2 linked regions of the Occultella kanbiaonis genome follow. The protein of the gene in region 1 interacts with the protein of each later gene in a pairwise test. Links are inferred from orthologs where the notes say so. Each region holds a gene or a part of one and is shown on either strand. Other genes may lie near its edges. The genes, in order: rlmB and GKS42_RS05660.

What was found.
Region 2: the proteins of rlmB (region 1) and GKS42_RS05660 interact in binary tests that used the Escherichia coli proteins (3 or more experiments, as listed by UniProt). The link is inferred for Occultella kanbiaonis from one-to-one orthologs.

What each region holds. Positions count from the first base shown.
Region 1 is NZ_CP046175.1:4,606,030-4,615,796, forward strand. Bases 4,658-7,657 are described here. They hold rlmB (23S rRNA (guanosine(2251)-2'-O)-methyltransferase RlmB), read right to left. Parts: upstream 6,653-7,657; coding sequence 5,663-6,652; downstream 4,658-5,662. Other genes in these bases: GKS42_RS21210 (hypothetical protein), read right to left, coding at 4,658-5,591; cysS (cysteine--tRNA ligase), read right to left, coding at 6,642-7,657. Outside these bases: GKS42_RS21190 (carbohydrate ABC transporter permease), read right to left, coding at 1-443; GKS42_RS21195 (carbohydrate ABC transporter permease), read right to left, coding at 550-1,509; GKS42_RS21200 (ABC transporter substrate-binding protein), read right to left, coding at 1,597-2,946; GKS42_RS21205 (LacI family DNA-binding transcriptional regulator), read right to left, coding at 3,092-4,156; more of GKS42_RS21210, read right to left, coding at 4,377-4,657; more of cysS, read right to left, coding at 7,658-8,072; GKS42_RS21225 (fumarylacetoacetate hydrolase family protein), read right to left, coding at 8,144-9,004; GKS42_RS21230 (Gfo/Idh/MocA family protein), read right to left, coding at 9,001-9,767. UniProt on the Escherichia coli protein: Specifically methylates the ribose of guanosine 2251 in 23S rRNA.
Region 2 is NZ_CP046175.1:1,279,634-1,289,312, reverse strand. What follows is about bases 6,717-9,628. They hold GKS42_RS05660 (NAD(P)H-hydrate dehydratase), read right to left. Parts: upstream 9,025-9,628; coding sequence 7,408-9,024; downstream 6,717-7,407. Other genes in these bases: GKS42_RS05655 (GNAT family N-acetyltransferase), read right to left, coding at 9,215-9,628; alr (alanine racemase), read right to left, coding at 6,717-7,403. Also shown: GKS42_RS05700 (PadR family transcriptional regulator), read left to right, coding at 1-85; GKS42_RS05695 (HAAS signaling domain-containing protein), read left to right, coding at 82-597; GKS42_RS05690 (glycoside hydrolase family 3 N-terminal domain-containing protein), read right to left, coding at 626-2,281; tRNA (adenosine(37)-N6)-threonylcarbamoyltransferase complex transferase subunit TsaD, read right to left, coding at 2,278-3,327; GKS42_RS05680 (sulfurtransferase), read right to left, coding at 3,410-4,357; rimI (ribosomal protein S18-alanine N-acetyltransferase), read right to left, coding at 4,362-4,880; tRNA (adenosine(37)-N6)-threonylcarbamoyltransferase complex dimerization subunit type 1 TsaB, read right to left, coding at 4,877-5,602; more of alr, read right to left, coding at 5,643-6,716; more of GKS42_RS05655, read right to left, coding at 9,629-9,679. UniProt on the Escherichia coli protein: Bifunctional enzyme that catalyzes the epimerization of the S- and R-forms of NAD(P)HX and the dehydration of the S-form of NAD(P)HX at the expense of ADP, which is converted to AMP.

The sequences.
Region 1 (9,767 bases):
AACTTCGGGACGATCAGCGGCAGGAACGTGTTGATCCAGTCCAGCTCGGAGAACAGGACGTACTGCGGCACGATCACCACGTGGATCGGGAGCATGATCGACATCAGCATGATCGCGAACCACAGCCGCCGGCCGGTGAAGTTCAGCCGCGCGAACGCGTACGCCGCCATCGAGCAGGAGATCAGGTTCCCGAGCACGGCCCCCACCACGACCACGGCGGAGTTGGCCAGGTAGTGCGTGAACGGGTGCGCCAGCGCGTTCCACCCGACGGTGTAGTTGCTCAGGTCCCACTCGGCTGGCAACAGCGACGGGTCCCGGAAGATGATGTCGTTCGGCTTCATCGAGCTGGACACCATCCACAGCAGCGGATAGAGCATCACCAGGCCGAATGCGATCAGCAGCGCGTGGCGCACGATCGAGCGGAGCCGGGTCCGCCACAGCACCGGCCGCCGGGTCGGCGGTGCCTCGGCCGCCAGCTCGGACAGGGTGCGACCCCGGCGGCCCACGGTCGGGAGGTCGGCCCGGGGGCCCGCAGCACCCGCCCTGGTCTCAGTCACCGTAGAACACCCAGAACTTGGAGGCGAAGAAGTTCACGGCGGTCATCCCGCCGATGATCACCAGCAGCAGCCAGGCCATCGCGGACGCGTAGCCCATGTCGAACGCGCCGAACCCCCGCTGGTAGAGGTAGAGCGTGTAGAACAAGGTCGAGTCCGCCGGGCCACCGGTGCCGCCGGAGACCACGAAGGCCTGCGTGAACGACTGGAACGCGCCGATCAGCTGAAGCACCAGGTTGAAGAAGATGATCGGGGTGAGCAGCGGCAGCGTGATCGAGCGGAACCGGCGGGCCCGGGACGCTCCATCGATCGCGGCGGCCTCGTAGTAGGTCTCCGGGATCTGCCGCAGTCCCGCCAGGAAGATCACCATCGGCGCACCGAACGTCCAGACGTTCAGGATCATCAGGGTGCCGAGGGCGTAGTCCGGGTGCGACACCCAGCCCTGACCCTCGATGCCGAGGAGCGCGAGGAACTGGTTCACCAGTCCGTTCGTGCCGAACACCTGCCGCCACAGGATCGCGATCGCGACCGATCCGCCGAGCAGCGACGGCAGATAGAACACGGACCGGTAGATCGCCAGGCCGCGCAGGCCCCGGTCGAGCACGATCGCCAGCAGCAGCGCCGCAGCGAGCTGCAGCGGGACGGAGATCAGCACGTAGGTGAACGTGACCCCGAGCGAGTTCAGCAGCCGCTCGTCGGCGAACATCCGGACGTAGTTCTCCCAGCCGATCCAGTTCGGGTCCTGCAGGAGGTTGTAGTCGGTGAAGGACAGGTAGAGCGAGGCCACGAGCGGACCCGCTGTGATCACGAACAGCCCGATGAACCACGGGGCCAGGAAGAACACCGCGGCCCGGTTGTCCCCCTTCTCCGCGGCGCTGCGGCCGCGGCGTCGCCGGCCCGGCCCGCCCCGGCCGGACTCGCGTCGCATCGTGCTCAGCTCACGGAGTGCGGACATGCTCGGGCACCTCCCCCGGTACGCGTCGCGGATGCCGGTCCCATGCGCTCAACTCCCTCGCTCACCCTGCCCGCTCGACCCACCTGCTCAGGAGATCGCCGCGGTCACTTCGGTCACGAACGCCGCACCCGCGTCCTCGGGGCTGGTCCGGGCGAACAGCACCTCCTGGTTCAGCCGGGTCAGGATGCCGGCGCTCTCGGTGGAGCCGGTCGGCCCGATCACGAAGTCGCCGTCGATGAACTCGTTGACCTGGCTGAGGAAGTCGAACTCCACCTGGGTGGTCGGTTCGAGGCCCTGCTCGGACAGGTGCGCCCGGATCGTCTCGTTCGAGGGGACGCCGCGGTCGGTCCCGATGAGGTCGGCCGCGTCGGTGCTGTTGACGAGGAAGTCGACGAGTTGTGCGGCGGCCTCCGGGTGCTCTGTCTCGGCGTTGATCGTGTACAGCTGCGAGGCCTGCTGCCACATTGCGGACCCGTTCGGGCCGGAGTCACCGGGCACCCGGATCAGGATCAGGTCCTGACCGGACGCCTCCCGGAACGCGCCGAGGTTGTTCGACCACCCGAAGGACATCGCGGCGAGCCCCTGCCCGAGCAGCGACTGCTCGGGCGAGGTCTGGGTGGTCAGCTCGGAGGTGATCGTGGCCGGTGGCGTCGCCCCCGACTCCATCAGACCGGAACTGTAGGTGAACCAGTCGCCGACCAGCTCCGGGGTCGCGTTGAGTGACCCGTCCGCAAGGTACAGGCCGTGCCCGGACTGGTGGTTCAGGTAGAGGTCGAGCACCTCGGCGGACGTCGGGTCGGCGGCGCCGTAGGTACCGTCCGGGGTGTTCGCGCTGATCTCGGCCGCGATCTCCGCGAAGTCGTCCCAGGTCCACGAGTCCTGGTCCGGCAGGTCCACCCCGGCCGCCTCGAAGATCGCCGGGTTGATCACGACGCCGTAGGTGTTCGCGCCGGTCGGTACCCCGTACTGGGTGTCCGAGAAGAACCCGTTGGACAACGCGCCCGCGTCGAGCGTGGAGGTGTCCAGGTACTCGGCGACCTCGGCGAGGTCGAGGAGCGCGCCGCGATCGCCGTACTCGCGCGGGTACGCGCCGCCCATCGTGATCACGTCCGGGGCGTCCCCGGCGGCGACCGTGGTCGCGAGCCTGTCGAAATACGCGTTGAAGTCGACGTACTCGGTCTCCACGGTGATGTTCGGGTTGGCCGTCTCGAAGATCGCCACGGCCTCGTTCGTGATGGCGGCCCGGTCCTCGTTGCCCCACCAGGCGAAGCGGATCGTGACCGCCTCACCCTCGGCCGACGTGCCACCGTCGCCCGCGTCCGTGCCGCCGTCGTCCGCCTGCCCGCAGGCCGCCAGGGCGAGCACCAGGCCGGCACCGACGATGGCCGCGACGCCGCGGCCGCGCTCGCGCCTCGCTGAGAATCCGATGTTGCGCATGGTCGATCCCTCCCGGCGCACCCTCGCGCCGATTCGCTTCCGCTGTGAAGTGAGTGTGGATGTCGATCTCCGAACGGCTCTCACCGTCTGTTTACACCGGTGTAAAGACTTCACGTGACGCAGCTCGATGTCAAGCCCCTCTGGCTCATGCGGTGGCGGTGGACTCGCGCGTCTCGAGGCGGAACCCGGCGACGATCTCGTGCGCGGCGGCCGCGCCGCGCTCGCCGCGACCTGCGAGCCGGTCGGCGAGGAGCCCGACGGCGGTGCGTGCGATCTCGGTCCGGCCCGGGTCGATCGTGGTCAGGCTCGGGCGCGAGAAGCTCGCCTCCTCGATGTTGTCGAACCCGGCGAGTGCCACGTCGCCGGGCACGGACAGGCCGCGCTCGAACAGTTCCCGCATCGCCCCGAGAGCCATCACGTCGTTGAGCGCGAGGACGGCGTCGGGCGTGACTCCCCGCTCAAGGATCTCGGCCATGGCCCGGGCACCGGTCCGCCGGCTCCAGCGCTCGTCGCCGGCCACCAGCCGCGGGTCCACCTCGACCCCGGCGGCGGACATCGCGGCGCGGAACCCCCGGGCGCGCAGGTTCCCGGCGCCGGACTCCGAGTCGTGCCCACCGATCAGCGCGATGCGGCGCCGGCCGCTGTCGAGCAGGTGCTCGGTGACCGTCCGGGCCCCCGCCTCGTTCGCCATCGCCACGTGGTCGACACCACGGCGCAGCGCCCGCTCGCCGAGCAGCACGATCGGGAAGTCGACGTCGAGCGCACCGGCGTCCGCGGAGCGCAACGCCGTCGGCGAGTAGAGCAGCCCGTCCGTCATCCGGCGGCGCGGGCTCGTCAGCACCTCGAGCTCCCCCGCCCTGGTGCCACCGGTCTGTTCGATCAGCACGGTCAGACCGACCCGGTCGGCAGCCGCGATGACCGCGTCGGCGAGCTCGGCGAAGTAGGCCAGCCGCAGCTCCGGGACCGCGAGCGCGATCATTCCGGTCCGGCCGAGACTCAGGTTCCGGGCCGTGAAGTTCATCTGGTACCCGAGCTCGTCGATCACCCTCAGGACCCGGTCCCGCATCTCGGGGCGGACGTGCGGATAGGCGTTGACGACGTTGGAGACCGTCTTGAGCGAGACACCGGCCCGCTGCGCCACGTCCCGCATCGTCACCGCGCGCACCGTCACGCTCACCTCCGCTCGCCGGGTCCGGACGGAACCCACCACGGGGGAACTATGCCACCGTCAGCGTGCCGGGCCCGCCCGATGGCACGGTGTGGCCGGCCCGATGGCACGGTGTGGGCCGGCCCGATGGCACGGCGAGAGACCGCCCGATGGCGCGATCCGACGCGTGGTCCGGCGACGAACCTGCCCCGACCGTGCACCCGAACCGCCCTTCAGCGCGAGCCGACGGTCCGGTCAACGCACGATGACGCAGCGTCGCCGGTCAGCGTGAGCTGAGGTACTGGCGGACCCGCGGCAGGGTGGCCACGGCACCGTTGAGCAGCGCGCCGCTGAGCAGCACGATGCCGATGATCCCGAGCGCGCGCTCTCCGGCGGTGGCGCGCCCTCCGGCTCGCCGCGACCGCCCGGCGCGACGCAGCAGCACGAGCCCGATGCCGAGCTCGACTCCCGCGGCGGCCGCCGGCACCCAGGACCGGCCGACCTCCTCCGCGCTCTCATAGAGCGCGTACGCCCCGGCCCGGGCCTCGTCCGCGGCGACGTGCGCGGCGCGACGCATCGCCTCGGTGACCGTCACCGGGTCGATCGTGACGACGTCGTCCAGGCTGTTCGCGTCGACCTCGTGGGCGAGGAACCCGGTGATCGCGTCCGGCAGCCCGAGCGCTGCCACCAGCGCGGCGGGTCCGCCGTCGGAGGACCGCTCCAGCGCCGTCCGAAGGGCCGCGGGGTCGGCCTCCGGCCGTACCGCGGCCAGATCACGCACCAGGGCGCCGGCGCCGAGCTCGGCGTCGATGAAGGTGGCCACCAGGTCGGCCACCCGGTCCTCGGTGGGCACCGCGGCGAGCGCCGCGTCCCAGGTGAACAGCTGCGCGCGTTCCGGTGTCTCGATGAGCGCGACGGACGGGAACACCGCGCCGCGCTCGAGCAGCACGGCGGGCAGGTGCTCGGCCGCCCAGGTCAGCTCGGTGAGCACGGCGCCGCTCTCGATCAGCACCAGCCGGTCGTCGCCGTGCGGGGCGGCGTGCAGGCGCACCCCGGCGGCGGTGGCCAGCGACTCCAGTTGCGGCAGGCTCGCCGGGGTGAGCACCACGGCCCGGTCCGGTACCCGCGCGGAGACGACGTCGATCTCGGGATCGAACGGGTCGTCGTCGGGCTCCTCCTGACCCTCGCCCGGCTCGGGCGTGGCGTCGAAGCCGATCTCGTCGAACGCGACGTAGGCCTGGCACTCACGCGCGAGTGCCTCGGTCAGCTCGGCCACCCCGGGGCCGGGCACGACCCGTTGGCCGTCCTCGTCGACGACGGCGACCCGGTCGTCGGCGTCGGTGGCGATGGTCACGGCCACGGCGTACGGGGCCTCGGGATCGGACTCGATCAGCGCGACGACCTGGGCACCGTCCAGGAAGCCGCCGGCCCGGGCGGCGTGGGGCGTTCTCGCGCTGACGATCCCGGAGCGGCGGCGCCACGTCGGTGTACTCGTCATGTCTCGACCCTACCTACCGCCGAGCGTGCTGACACCCGCAACACCCGGCCGTCGGCAACGGCCCCGGCCGGTCAGGCCGACGCCGCGTCGCGGCGCTTGCGCGCCACCTCGTACAGGGCGATCCCGATGGCGGTCCCGGCGTTCAGGGACTCGGTCGCGGCAGCGATCGGGATCGAGACGATCAGGTCGCAGGTCTCGCGGACCAGACGACCGAGGCCCTTGCCCTCGGAGCCGAGAACAAGCACCAGTGGGTCGCCGGCGAGTTCCAGATCGCCGATCTCGGTGGGACCGTCGCCGTCGAGACCGACCACGAAGCAGCCGGCCTGCTTGTACATCTCCAGGGCGCGGACCAGGTTCGTGGCGCGCGCGACCGGCACCCGCGCCGCGGCGCCCGCGGAGACCTTCCACGCGGACGCCGTCACCCCGGCGGCCCGCCGCTGCGGGACCACCACCCCGTCGACGCCGAACGCACCGGCGCTGCGCAGGGCGGCACCGAGGTTGCGGGGATCGGTGATCCCGTCGAGGGCCACGATCAGCGGGGTGTGCCCGTTCCCGGTGGCGACGTCGAGCAACGCCTCGGGCTCGACGTAGGAGTACGCCGGGACCTGGATGACGACGCCCTGGTGGACGCCGCCGTCGGTGAGCCGGTCGAGCTCGGCCTTGGAGACCTCCAGCAGCGGCAGCGAGCGGACGGTCACCTCCCGGAGGATCTCCCGGGTGCGGTCGTCCGAGTCGATCCGGCTGGACAGGTACACCGTGGAGACCGGGATGCCCGCGCGCAGGGCCTCGACCACCGAGTTCCGCCCACCGACGAACTCATGGGACTTCGCGGAGGAGCGGCCCTGCGACCGGCGCTGCCCGCTGCCACGCTCGCTCTTGGCGGCGTCACGCTCGGAGGCCGCCTTGCGCTTGGCGGCCGGGTGGTAGGGCCGGTCCTCCGCCTTCGGGGTGGGCCCACGCGCCTCGAGGGCCTGGCGGCCGTGGCCGCCGGTACCGACCCGGGCGCCCTTCTTGGAGCCGGGCTTGCGCACGGCTCCCTGTCGTCGAGAATTACCGGCCACTTGTGCCACCCTTCACGCTCCACCGGGCGCCGCCCGGGGAGTCCTCGACAACGATTCCCGCTGCCGTCAGTCGCTCGCGCAGCGCGTCCGCACGCGCCCAGTCCTTCTCGGCCCGCGCCTGGACGCGCTCGGCGAGCACCGCCTGCACGAGGACGCCGAGCGCCTGCTCCGCTGCCCCGTCGGCGGCTCGTCCACCGACCCACGGCTGCGCCAACGGGTCGATTCCGAGCACGTCGAGCATCGTCCGCACCTGGGCCTGCGCAGTGCGAACCTGGGCTCGGTCCTGCGCGGCCAGCGCCGTGTTGCCGGCGGTCACGTGCTCGTGCACGACCGCGAGTGCGGCGGAGACGTTCAGGTCGTCGTCCATCGCGGCCGCGAACGCCGCGGGCACATCGGTGTCGGCCACCTCCTCGCGGGTGAGCGCCCCGACGAGCTCCACGGCGCGCTGCACGAACCCGGAGATCCGCTCCCAGGCGGCGCCGGACTCGTCGAGGCTGGTGTCGGAGAACTCGAGGGTGGACCGGTAGTGCACCGCTCCGAGGGCGTAGCGCAGCACGACGGCCTCGCCGTGCTCGAGCACCGCGTCCACCGTGAGGGAGTTGCCGAGCGACTTGCTCATCTTCTCCCCGCCGACCGTCACCCAGGCGTTGTGCATCCACAGGTTCGTGAAGCCCCACCCGGCGGCCTGCGACTGGGCCTGCTCGTTCTCGTGATGGGGGAAGCGAAGGTCGATGCCGCCGCCGTGGATGTCGAAGGACTCGCCCAGGTACTTGCGCGCCATCGCGGAGCACTCCAGGTGCCAGCCGGGGCGGCCGCGGCCCCATGGGGTGGGCCACGAGGCCCCCTCCGGGTCGGTGTCCTTGGTGGCCTTCCAGAGTGCGAAGTCCCGCGGGTCACGCTTGTCCGAGGCCTCCTCCTCCACCGTGGAGAGGTTCTCCAGGAGCTGGCGGGTGAGCTCGCCGTACTTGCCCCAGGAGCGCACGTCGAAGTACACGTTGCCCTCGTCGCCGACGTAGGCGTAGCCGCGCTCGATGAGCAGCGCGATCAGCTCGACCATCTCGGTGACGTGCCCGGTCGCCCGCGGCTCGTACGTGGGCGGTTCCACGCCGAGCATCTCGTAGGCCCGGTTGAACTCCCGCTCGAACCGGTGTGCCCAGGCCCACCACGGCACGTCGGCCTCGGCGGACTTGTTGAGGATCTTGTCGTCGATGTCGGTGATGTTGCGGACCAGGGTGACGTCCAGGCCGTTGCGGCTCAGCCAGCGGACCAGGATGTCGAACGCGATGGCCGAGCGCACGTGCCCGATGTGCGGCGCGCCCTGCACCGTGGCGCCACACAGGTAGATGCCGACCCGTCCTGGTTCACGTGGGACGAAATCGCGCACCTCACGGGTGGCGGAGTCATACAGGCGCATGGTCACCACGGGAGTTTATCGGCCACACGCCGGCCCGGGCACCCGCGGGGTGGTGCGGCCCCGCGGGTTGCTCGAGGTCAGGGGGCGGCGATGACGTCCTGACGCTGGGAGCCGAGGCCCTCGACGCCGAGCTCGACCACGTCGCCGGGGGCGAGCCACTGCTGCGGTGACTTGCCCATGCCGACGCCGGCGGGGGTTCCGGTGTTGATGAGGTCACCCGGCTCGAGCACCATGAACTGGCTCAGGTAGTGCACGATGAACGTGGGCGAGAAGATCATGTCCTTGGTCGAGCCGTCCTGCTTGGACTCGCCGTTCACGGTCAGCCACAGACGCAGGTTGCGCACGTCGCCCACCTCGTCCGGGGTGACCACGTAGGGGCCGGCCGGGTTGAACGTCTCGGCGGACTTGCCCTTGGACCACTGGCCGCCGCGCTCGATCTGGAAGGCGCGCTCGGACACATCGTGCGCCGTGAGGTACCCGCCGATCACCGCTTCGGCGGCGGCCTCGTCCTCGAGGTAGCGCGCGCGGGCGCCGATGACGATGCCGAGCTCCACCTCCCAGTCCGTCTTCTGCGAGCCGCGCGGGATGTGCACGGTGTCGTTCGGGCCGATGAGCGTGTTCGGGGACTTGGTGAACAGCACCGGCTCGTCCGGCGCCGCGGCGCCCGACTCCGCGGCGTGGTCGGCGTAGTTCAGGCCGATGCACAGGATCTGGTGCGGCCGGGCGATCGGGGCACCGAGGCGCTGGTCACCGAGGTCGGTCACCTGACCCGCGGCCACGCGCTCGGCCACGACCGGCGCCAGAGCGGCCGGGCCACCGCCGGCCCAGAACGCGGCGTCCACGTCGCCGATGACGTCGGAGACATCGACGTAGCGTCCCTCGTCCACGAGCACACCGGCCCGTTCCGCTCCGAACTCTCCGACTCGCAACAGCTTCATTGTCTTATGCCTCTCGTGGGGTGCCCGGGCTCGGGCAGGGCTGGGACGTCGATGACCGACCCCGATCGGGCCGAGTCTAGGAGCGCCTCGACGGCGGCGACGGCGGCGGCCGCTGGGCGAGACGGGCCGAGGTTCTCACCGCGGTCCAGGATCAGGTCGATGAATGACTCGACCGGACGGCCGGCCCGGTAGGCGCTCTCGTGCTGGTCCGGCTCGTACTCCACCGCCGTGCCGTCCGCCCGCCGCCAACGCACCCGGGCCCGCAGCAGGTCGTGGCTGACCTCGCCGCTGCTGCCGAGGTAGCGGAGGTGCTGGCGGTGCGGCACGCCGTCGGGCGTCGCCGCGGAGCCGACCGCCACCCCGAGCGCGCCCCCCTCGAGGGTGAACGTCATCGCGTCCTGCACGTCGACATCGGTGCCGGGGCGGTGCTGGTCGGTGAACGCGGCGACCCTGCGCACCTGCTGCCCGGTGCTCCAGCAGAGCAGCCCGAGCACGTGGGCCAGCTGGGTGGTGGCGTGGCCGCCACCGTTCGCGGCCGAGTAGGCACCCGGGTGCCGCCGTTCGGGGGCATCGTCGCCCGGGTCGGACCCGGCGGCCTCGAACAGGGCGACCGCCGAGGACGAGAACTCGGCGGTCACCTGCCGCAGCTGCCCGATGCCGTCGCGGACCGCCCGCCGCGAGAACGCAGCCGCGTCGCCGTACTGGTGCGTCAGCCCGACCGCCAGGTGCAGACCGGCTCGCTCGGCCGCCGTCGTCATCGCGA
Region 2 (9,679 bases), 3.3 Mb from region 1 along the record:
GGCACTCACCGTCGCGGGTGCGGGCTGGCGCTCGCTCGCCGCCGTCGTCGATCACGTGCTCGCCACCCCCGAGGAGGAACGATGACCACCACCACCCTGAGCCTGGCCGAGCGCTGGCGGCGCTTCGTCTATCTGGAGACCGTCGAGCTGTTCCTCGACGCGATGCCCCGCCGGCGCCGGCGGGCCGTGCTGGCCGAACTGCGGGAGAACCTCGACGCCGCCACGGCCGACGTCGGGCTCACGGCCGCCCTCGCGGACCTCGGTGGGCCGCGCCAGCTCGCCGCCCGCTACCTCGAGTCCGAGCCGCAGGGCCGGCCAACCTGGCACATCGGGACGCTCGCCGCGTCGATCGTGTTCGCGGTCTGGCTGCTCGGCACCGTCGTGTACACGTTCGGCATGCTGGACGCGCTGCTGGCCCAGTCGCAGGCGAGCGCCACAGCCGAGGGGAGTTTCTTCGGCGTCCGGATCCTCGCAGAGGCCGGCCCGGAGGTACTCGGCGCGGAGTTCCGCGGGATCGCATGGCCCGCGGTCGCGGCCATGGTCGTGGTGTTCGGGGTGTTCTCCCGGGTGTGGCGGCTCCTGCCCAGCTCGAACTGAGGCACCCGAACCGCCCGAGCCCGCTCGGTCAGCAGATCGTCGCAGGCAGGTCGGAGACCTGAACCGGCAGGCTGCCCGGCGCGGGCACCGCGCCGGTGAGCACGGCGGCCACCGCAGCGAGGGCCTGGGCGGTACGCCCGTAGGTGGCGAGCCGAACGGGCGCGTCGGTCTCGGTGAGCAGCCACGGCTCGTCCAGGACGATCGCCACATCGGCACTGCCCGACGGCGTCGCTCCGGTGAGCAGGCGCACCTCGCTGTCGGCGGGCTGCTCGAGCGCAACCACGTCGAGGCCGGCGGCCTCGGCGGCGGCGACGAACGCGTCCCAGTCGGCGGTGCTGCCACCCCGCACGTGGATCGCCGACCCGACCAGGGCACCGCCGCACTCGCCGGCCACCTGCGTGATCGCGGCTGCCGAGAGCGCGAGTGACGCCGGGGCCGCGGAGCCCACGTCCGCCGTCGTCACCGGCTGGCCGGCGGCGGCGATGCCGGCCTGCCAGCGCATCAGCGCGATCACCCGCCCCGCGGCCTCGTCCACGCGGTCCCGGCTCAGAGTGCCGTCCGCGAGCGCAGCGACGATGCCGGCGTGGGCCGCGGGGACGTCGGTCGGCCCGAGGAGCAGGTCCGCACCCGCCTGCAGCGCCATGACCGCGATCTGGGCCGAGTCCCAGGTCTGGGTGAGCGCGCCCATGTCCAGCCCGTCGGTGATCGCCACGCCGGTGAATCCGAGCTCCTCGCGCAGGACCCGGTAGGCCTCGGGCGACAGGGATGCGGGCAGGCTCGGGTCCCAGGCCTCGACGGCGATGTGACCCATCATGACGGTGGGTGTTCCGGCGTCGATGGCCTGCGCGAACGGCACCAGATCACGGTCGGCGAGCTCCTCGGCACTGGCGCCCTGCACCGGCAGCCCCTCGTGGGAGTCGACGGTGAGCGATCCGTGCCCTGGGAAGTGCTTGACGCTGGAGACGACGCCGCCTGCGGTGAACCCCTGCGTCGCCGCGACGACGGCGCGGGCCGCCCGATCGGGATCGGAGCTCGCCGAGCGCAGCCCGATGGTGACGTCCGCGAGACCCACGGTGACGTCGGCGTCCGGTGCGAAGTCGTAGTTCAGTCCCGAGGCGCGCAGTTCGAGCGCCATCGCCTGCGCCGCGGCCGCCACGACGTCCGGGTCGTCCGCGGCGCCCGCGGACATGAACGACGGGAACGAGGTCCAGTCCCCCGCCTCGGCACCGAGCCGTTGGACGAGGCCGCCCTCGTTGTCCACCGCGAAGATCGCCGGCCAGTCCCGGCCCGCCGCGGCCTGGGCCGCCTGCAGTGCCTCGCCGGTGGCGGCGACCTGGTCCACGGAGGCGACGTTCTCGGAGAACAGCACCAGACCGGCCAGGTGGTTCCCGGTGAGGGTGCTCGCGGCGGCCGCGGGATCGGTGCCGGGATAACGCGCGAGCAGGACCTGGCCGGCCACCTCCTCGGGCGTCATCGCGGCGGCCGTCGCGATGGCGTCGGCCACGTCGGTCGGTGTCGGTCCCCAGGCGAGCGGTTCCTCGGTGGGTTCCGGGGTGGTCGGCGCCGGCTCCTCGGTGGTCCCGGTGGGGCTCGGTTCGGGTGGTCCGGTCGGTGTGCAGGCGGTCGCCACCAGCGCGAGCATCGCCGCGAGCGCGAGGGTACGGGCCGGGGCCCGGCGCCTCATGCGTGGGCCAGCACGTCGGTCAGCGGCATGCCCGAGTCGATCGTGATGTCCAGCGTCGACGCCGGTAGTCCGGCGCCGAGGACCGCGGAGCCGAGGGCTGCGATCATGGCGCCGTTGTCCGTGCAGTACCGGATCGGTGGGATCCGCAGGGTGATACCGGCCGCGTCGAGCCGCTCGGCGGCCAGGTCGCGCAACCGGGAGTTCGCGGAGAAGCCGCCGCCGATCACCACCGTGCTCACGCCATGTTCGGCGCACGCGTTGAGGGTCTTGGTGACGAGGACGTCCGCCACGGCCTCGGAGAACGACGCCGCGATGTCCGCCGCGGGTACCTCCCGACCCGCGTCCTCGTAGCCCTCCACGACCCGCGCGACGGCGGTCTTCAGCCCCGAGAAGGAGAAGTCGTACGGGTGCCGGGCCAGGTCCTTGGCCCGGCTCAGTCCACGCGGGAACGCGATCGCCGACCGGTCCCCGGTCTTGGAGAGGCGGTCCACGTGCGGGCCACCGGGGTAGGGCAGCCCGAGGAGGCGGCCGACCTTGTCGAACGCCTCGCCGGCCGCGTCATCGAGGGTCTGGCCGAGCTCGGTCACGTCGGTCGCGATGTCCCGGACCAGGAGCAGGCTGGAGTGGCCGCCGGAGACCACGAGGCCGAGGAACTCCTCGGGGAAGGCACCGTGCACGAGGGCGTCGACGGCCACGTGCCCCAGCACGTGGTTCACGCCGTACAGGGGGCGGTCGATCGCGATCGCGAGGGCCTTGGCCGCGGACACCCCGACGGTGAGCGAGCCGACCAGGCCGGGCCCCGCCGTCACCGCGATCGCGTCGACGTCGGCCAGGCTCACCTCGGCGCGCTCCAGGGCCGCGTCCAGGGTCGGCACGAAGGACTCCAGGTGCGCACGGCTGGCCACCTCCGGGACGATTCCACCGAACCGGGCGTGATCATCCATCGAGGAGGCGGTGACGTCGGTGAGCAGGTCCAGGCCACGAACCAGGGCGATCCCGGTCTCGTCGCAGGACGTCTCGATGCCGAGGACGAGCGGTTGGGCCATGACTCAACCTTACGACCGTCCAACCAGTGGCTCGCATCGGTACGTCACCGGCGCGCACCGCAGCCTGCGCGGCCGGCCGCGACTACTCCGGCCGGCCCGGTGACTCCGCGGACGGCGGACGCGGGTCGAAGCCGGTGGCCACCGGTCTGGCCGCGTCGGCGGACCACTGGGACCAGGAGCCCGGGTACAACGTGGCCGGCACACCGATGCTGGCCAGTGCGGCGACCTCGTGGGCGGCGGTCACCCCGGACCCGCAGTAGACGACGACCTCGACGTCAGGACCGACGCCGGCCTCGGCGAACCTCTCCCGGAGCTGCTCCGCGGGGCGGAAGGTAAGGTCCTCGGTCAGGTTCGCGACCGTCGGCGCGTTGTGGGCGCCGGGGATGTGCCCGGCGCGCGGGTCGATCGGCTCGTTCTCGCCGGAGTAGCGCTCCGGGGCGCGGGCGTCCAGCAGGACCGCGGCACCGCCGTCGGGACGGCCGGCCAGCTCGGCCACGCGGGCCGCGTCGGCGACGGGCATCCCACCGGCGGTCAGGGTCACGTCGCCGGGCGTGACCCCGACGGCACCGTCCTCGAGGATCCCCCCGATGGTGTGCCAGGCGGCGAGACCGCCATCGAGGATCCGGACGTCGGCGATGCCGCCCCAGCGCAGCAACCACCACGCCCGTGCGGCGGCCGTGCCGCCGGAGTCGTCGTAGACCACCACCGTGTCGCCGGCGCCGACGCCCCAGCTGCGGGCGGCGGCCTGCAGGTCCGCCACGTCAGGGAGCGGGTGCCGCCCGGTCTCGGGCGCGGCCGGGCCGGAGAGGTCCGCGTCGAGGTCGACGTACTGCGCTCCCGGGATGTGGCCGGCGATGTAGAACCGGCGCCCGTCGGGCTCGGCGAGCGACCAGCGCACGTCGAGCACCACGAGGTGCGTGCCGCCGTCGGCGCCGAGCAGTTCCTGCAACCGCTGGGCCGTGATCAGCACCGTCGCCCTGCTGGCACCGTTGGCACTGCTGCTGACGGCGTCACTGTCGAACGTGCTCACGTGCTCACTCCTCGATCGCTTCCGATCCAACCGGGCCGGGTCGCCGATGGTGGGGGGCGTCCAACGGTAGCCGCATCACGAGCGCGTCGGCGCCCTCGGGCTGGTAGTAGCGGCGTCGGACCCCGAGTGGGACGAAGCCGAACGACGTGTACAGCGCCTGGGCACCCTCGTCATGCAGGCGTACCTCGAGGAACACGGCCTCGGCCGGGACGGACCTCGCCCGCGCGATCAGTTCGGCGAGCATGAGCCGCGCCAGACCACGACGGCGGAACTGCGGATCCACCCCGATGGTCATGACGGTGCTCTCGGGCGCGAGGGCGATCCCGGCGTAGGCGACCACGCGCCGGTCCATGGTCTCGACGACGACGTAGTGCCGGTCCGACCTGGTCAGCTCGGAGTCGTAGGCCTCACGCGACCACGCACCGGCGCCGAAGAGGATCGGCTCCAGCTCGATCACCCGGTCCAGATCCGCGCCGGTCATCGGGCGCAGGCCGGTGGGTACCGACCTGGGCGATTCGGTCACGATGCCCGTTTGCGGCCGGGCGCGGTGTGGATGTCCGGGCGTCGCAGGTAGCGCGGTGCCGTGGAGAGGTCGCCGCCGGTGGACAGCCGGGCGATGGTGATCCGGCCGAGGACGATCGGATCGAGGACCGCATCGAGTGCCGCCGGGGCCGCGGCCGTGGCGAACGAGTCCGGGTACATCGCCGCGCCGCGACCGACCACACCGCCGTCGCCGATGAGGTCGGCGAACCTGGCTGCCACCGCGGCCGGGGCGTCCACACCTGGGCCGCCGAGGGTGTGCACGTCGAACGGCGCTTCGTGGTCTGCGCCGTCGGGCAGGGCCGCGTCCCGATAGTGCGCCCAGTAGACCTCTCGGCGACGGGCGTCGGTGAGCACCAGTACCTCGGCGGCCGGCCCGGCCCCGACCAACGCCGCGTAGCCGAGCGCGTCCAGCGAGCAGACCCCGTGGACGCCGATGCCGAGGGCCCGGCCCATCGTCATCGCGGTGACCAGGCCGACCCGCAGCCCGGTGAACGGCGCCGGACCGGTGCCGACGGCGATGCCGGTGAGATCCCGGGGGGTGACGCCGGCGACATGCAGGACGGACTCGACCATCGGGGTCAGGGTCTCGGTGTGCCGCCGGGCGTCGGCGCTGCGTTCGGTGCCGAGCGGGTCGTCGCCACAGAGCAGCCCGACGGCGGCGCCGTCCGAGGTGTCGATGCACAGGATCAGGGGTTCACGCACGGTCCCACTGTAGGAGGCGGACCGCGGCTCGCCCAGATCGTCAGCGGACATCGGCCGGGGGCTCCGCCTGTTCGCCGACCCGCCCGGCGGCTACGCCGATGCCGTCCAGGTCGATCCCGTCCCACCGTGCACCGGTTCCGCGCAGCCGGGCGACCCGGCCAGGATCGGGTGCCCCGGGGTCGGTTCCGGTGCCGCGGGGCCGATCCAGGCTGACCTCCAGACGGTCCTCGGACAGTGACTCGACCACACCTTCACCCCACTCCACGACGGTCACCGAGTCGGCGAGCGAGGTGTCCAGGTCGAGGGCGTCGACCTCGTCGAGGGACTCGAGTCGGTAGGCGTCCACGTGCACGAGGTCCGGTCCGCCGACGAGGCTCGGGTGGACCCTGGCGATGATGAACGTGGGCGAGGCGATGGGGCCGCGTACCTCGAGGCCGGCGCCGATACCCCTCGTCAGCGTGGTCTTGCCGGCGCCGAGGTCACCGGTGAGCACCACCAGGTCACCGGCCCGCAGCAGACCGGCCAGCCGCCGGCCGAGCGCCTCGGTGGCTTCCTGGTCGGGCAGCGTCACCTCGACCGTGGCCGGGACACCACTGACCGCGGTGCCGCCGGGGTCGGTGGCACCATCGGGGGAACCGACGTGCAGCCGCGGGATGCGCGAGCCGATCCGGGTGACGATCTCGTAGTCGATCGTGCCGACGGCGTCTGCCCAGTCGCGCGCGGTCGGCTCGTCGTGGTCTCCGGCGCCGAACAGCACGGCCCGCTCACCCGCGGCCAGGCGGGCGCCCTCCGGGCCGAGGTCGAGGACGAACTGGTCCATGCAGACGCGCCCGGCGATGGTGTGCCGCTGTCCGGCAACCTGCACAGGGGCGACGTTCGAGGCGTGCCTCGGGATGCCGTCGCCGTAGCCGATCGGCACCACCCCGAGCACCGTGTCCCGGGTGGTGGTGTAGGTATGGCCGTAGGAGACCCCCTGGCCCGCGGGTGCGGCCTTCACGAGGGCGAGGTCGGCCTCCAGGCGCATCGCCGGGCGCAGGCCGAGCTCGGCGGCGCCTCGGTGGGCGAACGGGGACAGCCCGTAGATGGACAGTCCCGGGCGGACCAGGTCGTAGTGGGCCTCGGGTAGGGCGAGGGTGGCCGCCGAGTTCGCGAGGTGGCGCACCTCGAGGCGGGCACCGGCGGCGTCGGCGCGACGCAGGGCCTCGTCGAAGACCTCGATCTGCTCGTGCACGCCGGGGTGGCCCGGCTCGTCGGCGCGTGCCAGATGGGACCAGACGCCGATGACCCGCACCTCGCCCCGCTGCTCCGCGGCCAGGGCGGCATGCAGCAGCTCCGTCCAGGGTTCGAGGAACGAGCCGCCGCGGCCGAGCCCGGTGTCCACCTTCAGATGCACCCGAGCGGGCCGGCCCGCCTCGCGGGCCGCGTCGATCACCTCGGTCAGGGCCCACGGGGCGGGCACGGCGAGGTCGATTCGAGCGCCGATGGCGGCAGCGAACGGCGCACCGGGCGCGTACATCCAGGCGAGCACGGGCACCTCGTGGCCGGCCGCGCGGAGCGCGAACGCGCCGTCCAGCTGCGCGGTGCCGAGCCAGCCGGCGCCCGCCTCGAGGGCCGCCCCGGCCACCGGCAGCAGGCCGTGGCCGTAGCCGTCGGCCTTGACCACGGCCATCACAGCGGCCGACGGCGCAGCCTGCGCGAGTCGGCGCACGTTCGCCCGGACCGCGTCGAGATCGACGATCACCCGGGCCGGGTAGTACCCGCTGCCCGCGTCGCCGGGCGGCACGTTCACTCCAGATTCCACCGGATCAGTGTGCCAGGATTCCGCGGACGACCTCGGGAACGGCCGCGGCGATGTCCGAGGCCGTGATCGGGGCACCCGGGTCCCGGTCGTCGAGGGGACCCCGACCGGTCGCCGAGCGCAGGTCACCAGCCGGGCTCGGACCCCGTGCCGAACCGCTCCGGTTCCGGGCAGCCCACACCCCGGCACGCCCGTGCACCAGGGCGGCGGCGGCGGCCAGTTCGCCGGCCGGGGCATCGGAGCCCGCCAGCAGGGCGCCGAGGATGCCGGCGAGGACGTCCCCGGATCCTGCCGTGGCCAGCCAGCCGGTGCCGTCGGACTGGCTGAACACCGGGCCGCCGGGCTGCGCCACCACGCTGACTGCGCCCTTGAGCAGCACCGTCGCCCCGGTGAGCTCGGTGGCCCGCTGCGCCCACCGGGCCGGATCCGCCTCGATCGTGGACCGCTCGACCGGGCCACCGCCACGCGCTGTCAGGAGCCGGGCGAGTTCGCCCGCGTGCGGAGTGAGCACGACCCGGCGGCCGGCGAGCGCCGTCGGGTCCGTCGGGAGCCAGTCCAGTCCCCCGGCGTCCACGACCAGGGCGACCTCGGAGTCCGCCAGCGCCCGGCTGGCGGACTCCGGGACGGGCGCTCCGACGGCGATCCCGGGGCCGAGGACCATGGCCTGCACCCGGCCCGCCGCGGTGACCACCTCGGGGTGCCTGGCCAGCACCATCCGGGCCGCCCCCTCGGGTCCCAGGTAACGGACCATCCCGCAGCCGGTCCGCAGCGCACCGCTGCTGGCGAGCACGGCGGCCCCGGGGTACGCGGCCGAACCAGCCAGCAGCCCGACCACGCCCCGGGTGTACTTGTGGTCGGCTGGTCCGGGGACCTGCCACAGATCGGCGACGTCCGCCCCGAGCAGCCGGCGCACCGGTGCCGGCCGGGCGGCGAGGGCCTCGGCCAGGCCGAGGTCGACGAGTTCGACCCGGCCCGCACAGGCCGCGGCGGGCGGCAGCAGCAGCGCGGGCTTGAGCCCGATCATCGTGACCGTGACGTCCGCCCGGACCGCCTCGCCCGGCACCGAGCCGACGTCGGACTCGACGCCGCTCGGCACGTCGACGGCCACGACGAGCGGTTCGACGGCGGACCGCTCGCGGCGCTCGTTCAGGGCCGCGACGAGAGCGCCCGACACCCCGCGCAGGCCACCGGTCAGCCCGATCCCGGCGATCGCGTCGATCCAGATGTCCGCCTCGTCCGCGACGACGAGCACGGGCGCGAGACCGGGCGCCGGCACGCCGGTGCTGCCCTTGGCACCGTCCCCGGGCACGGGGAGGAGCCGCACCCCGGCCCGCCGTGCGGCGGCGAGCCCTTCGGGGTGCACCCGCTCGCGCAGCAGCGCGGCGGTCACGACGAGCCCACGGCGGGCGAGGTGGGCGGCCGCGAACAGGCCGTCGCCGCCGTTGTTCCCACCCCCGACGAGGACCAGGGCGCGGGCACCGACCAGAGCGAGGCGACGCCGTCGGGCCTCGGCGACGACCGCTGTCGCGACCGCGTACGCGGCCCGTTCCATGAGCGGTTCGCCCGCCGCGAGCGCCGGGGCCTCCGCGGCCCGGATCGCCTCGGCCGGGTAGGCGCGCCTCATCGCCGAGCCACCACCGTCCGGTGCCGCGCCGTGTCGCGGCCGGTGCCTGCGGCGTCGGCCGGGCGGTTCATGCCTGGATCCACCGTCTCAGTGTGCCAGGATTCCGCGGTCGTCCTCGGGCGGTGCTGCCCGCATACCCGACGGCGGGACGGAACCGCCCCGAGCTGGTCGACGCCCCTCGTGCCGTCACTCAGAGCGAGCGCTGCAACAGCATCGTGCTCACGCTGTGGCCGTGCTTGACTCCGACGTCACGCAGCACGCCGACCACCTCGAAGCCGAGGCGTCGGTGCAGGGGCAGTGAACCGGCTGCGGCGGGATCGTCGGCGACCACGGCGATGACCTGCCGCACGCCGGCGAGTGAGCAGGCGTCGAGCAGTGCGGACAGGAGCCGGGTCCCCACCCCGCGGCCCTGGGCCACGGGAGCGATGTAGATGGTGTCCTCGACCGTGTACCGGTAGGAGTCCTTGGGCCGCCAGGGGGTGGCGTAGGCGTATCCGACGACGGTGCCGGCATCGTCGGCCACGAGGAACGGCAGTCCGCGGGCCGCGAGGTCCGCGAGGCGCGCGGCCCACGCGTCGGGCGACGGCGGGTCCTCGTCGAACGTCACGGCGGTACCGGTCACGTACGGCTCGAGGATCGCCGCGACGGTGGGCAG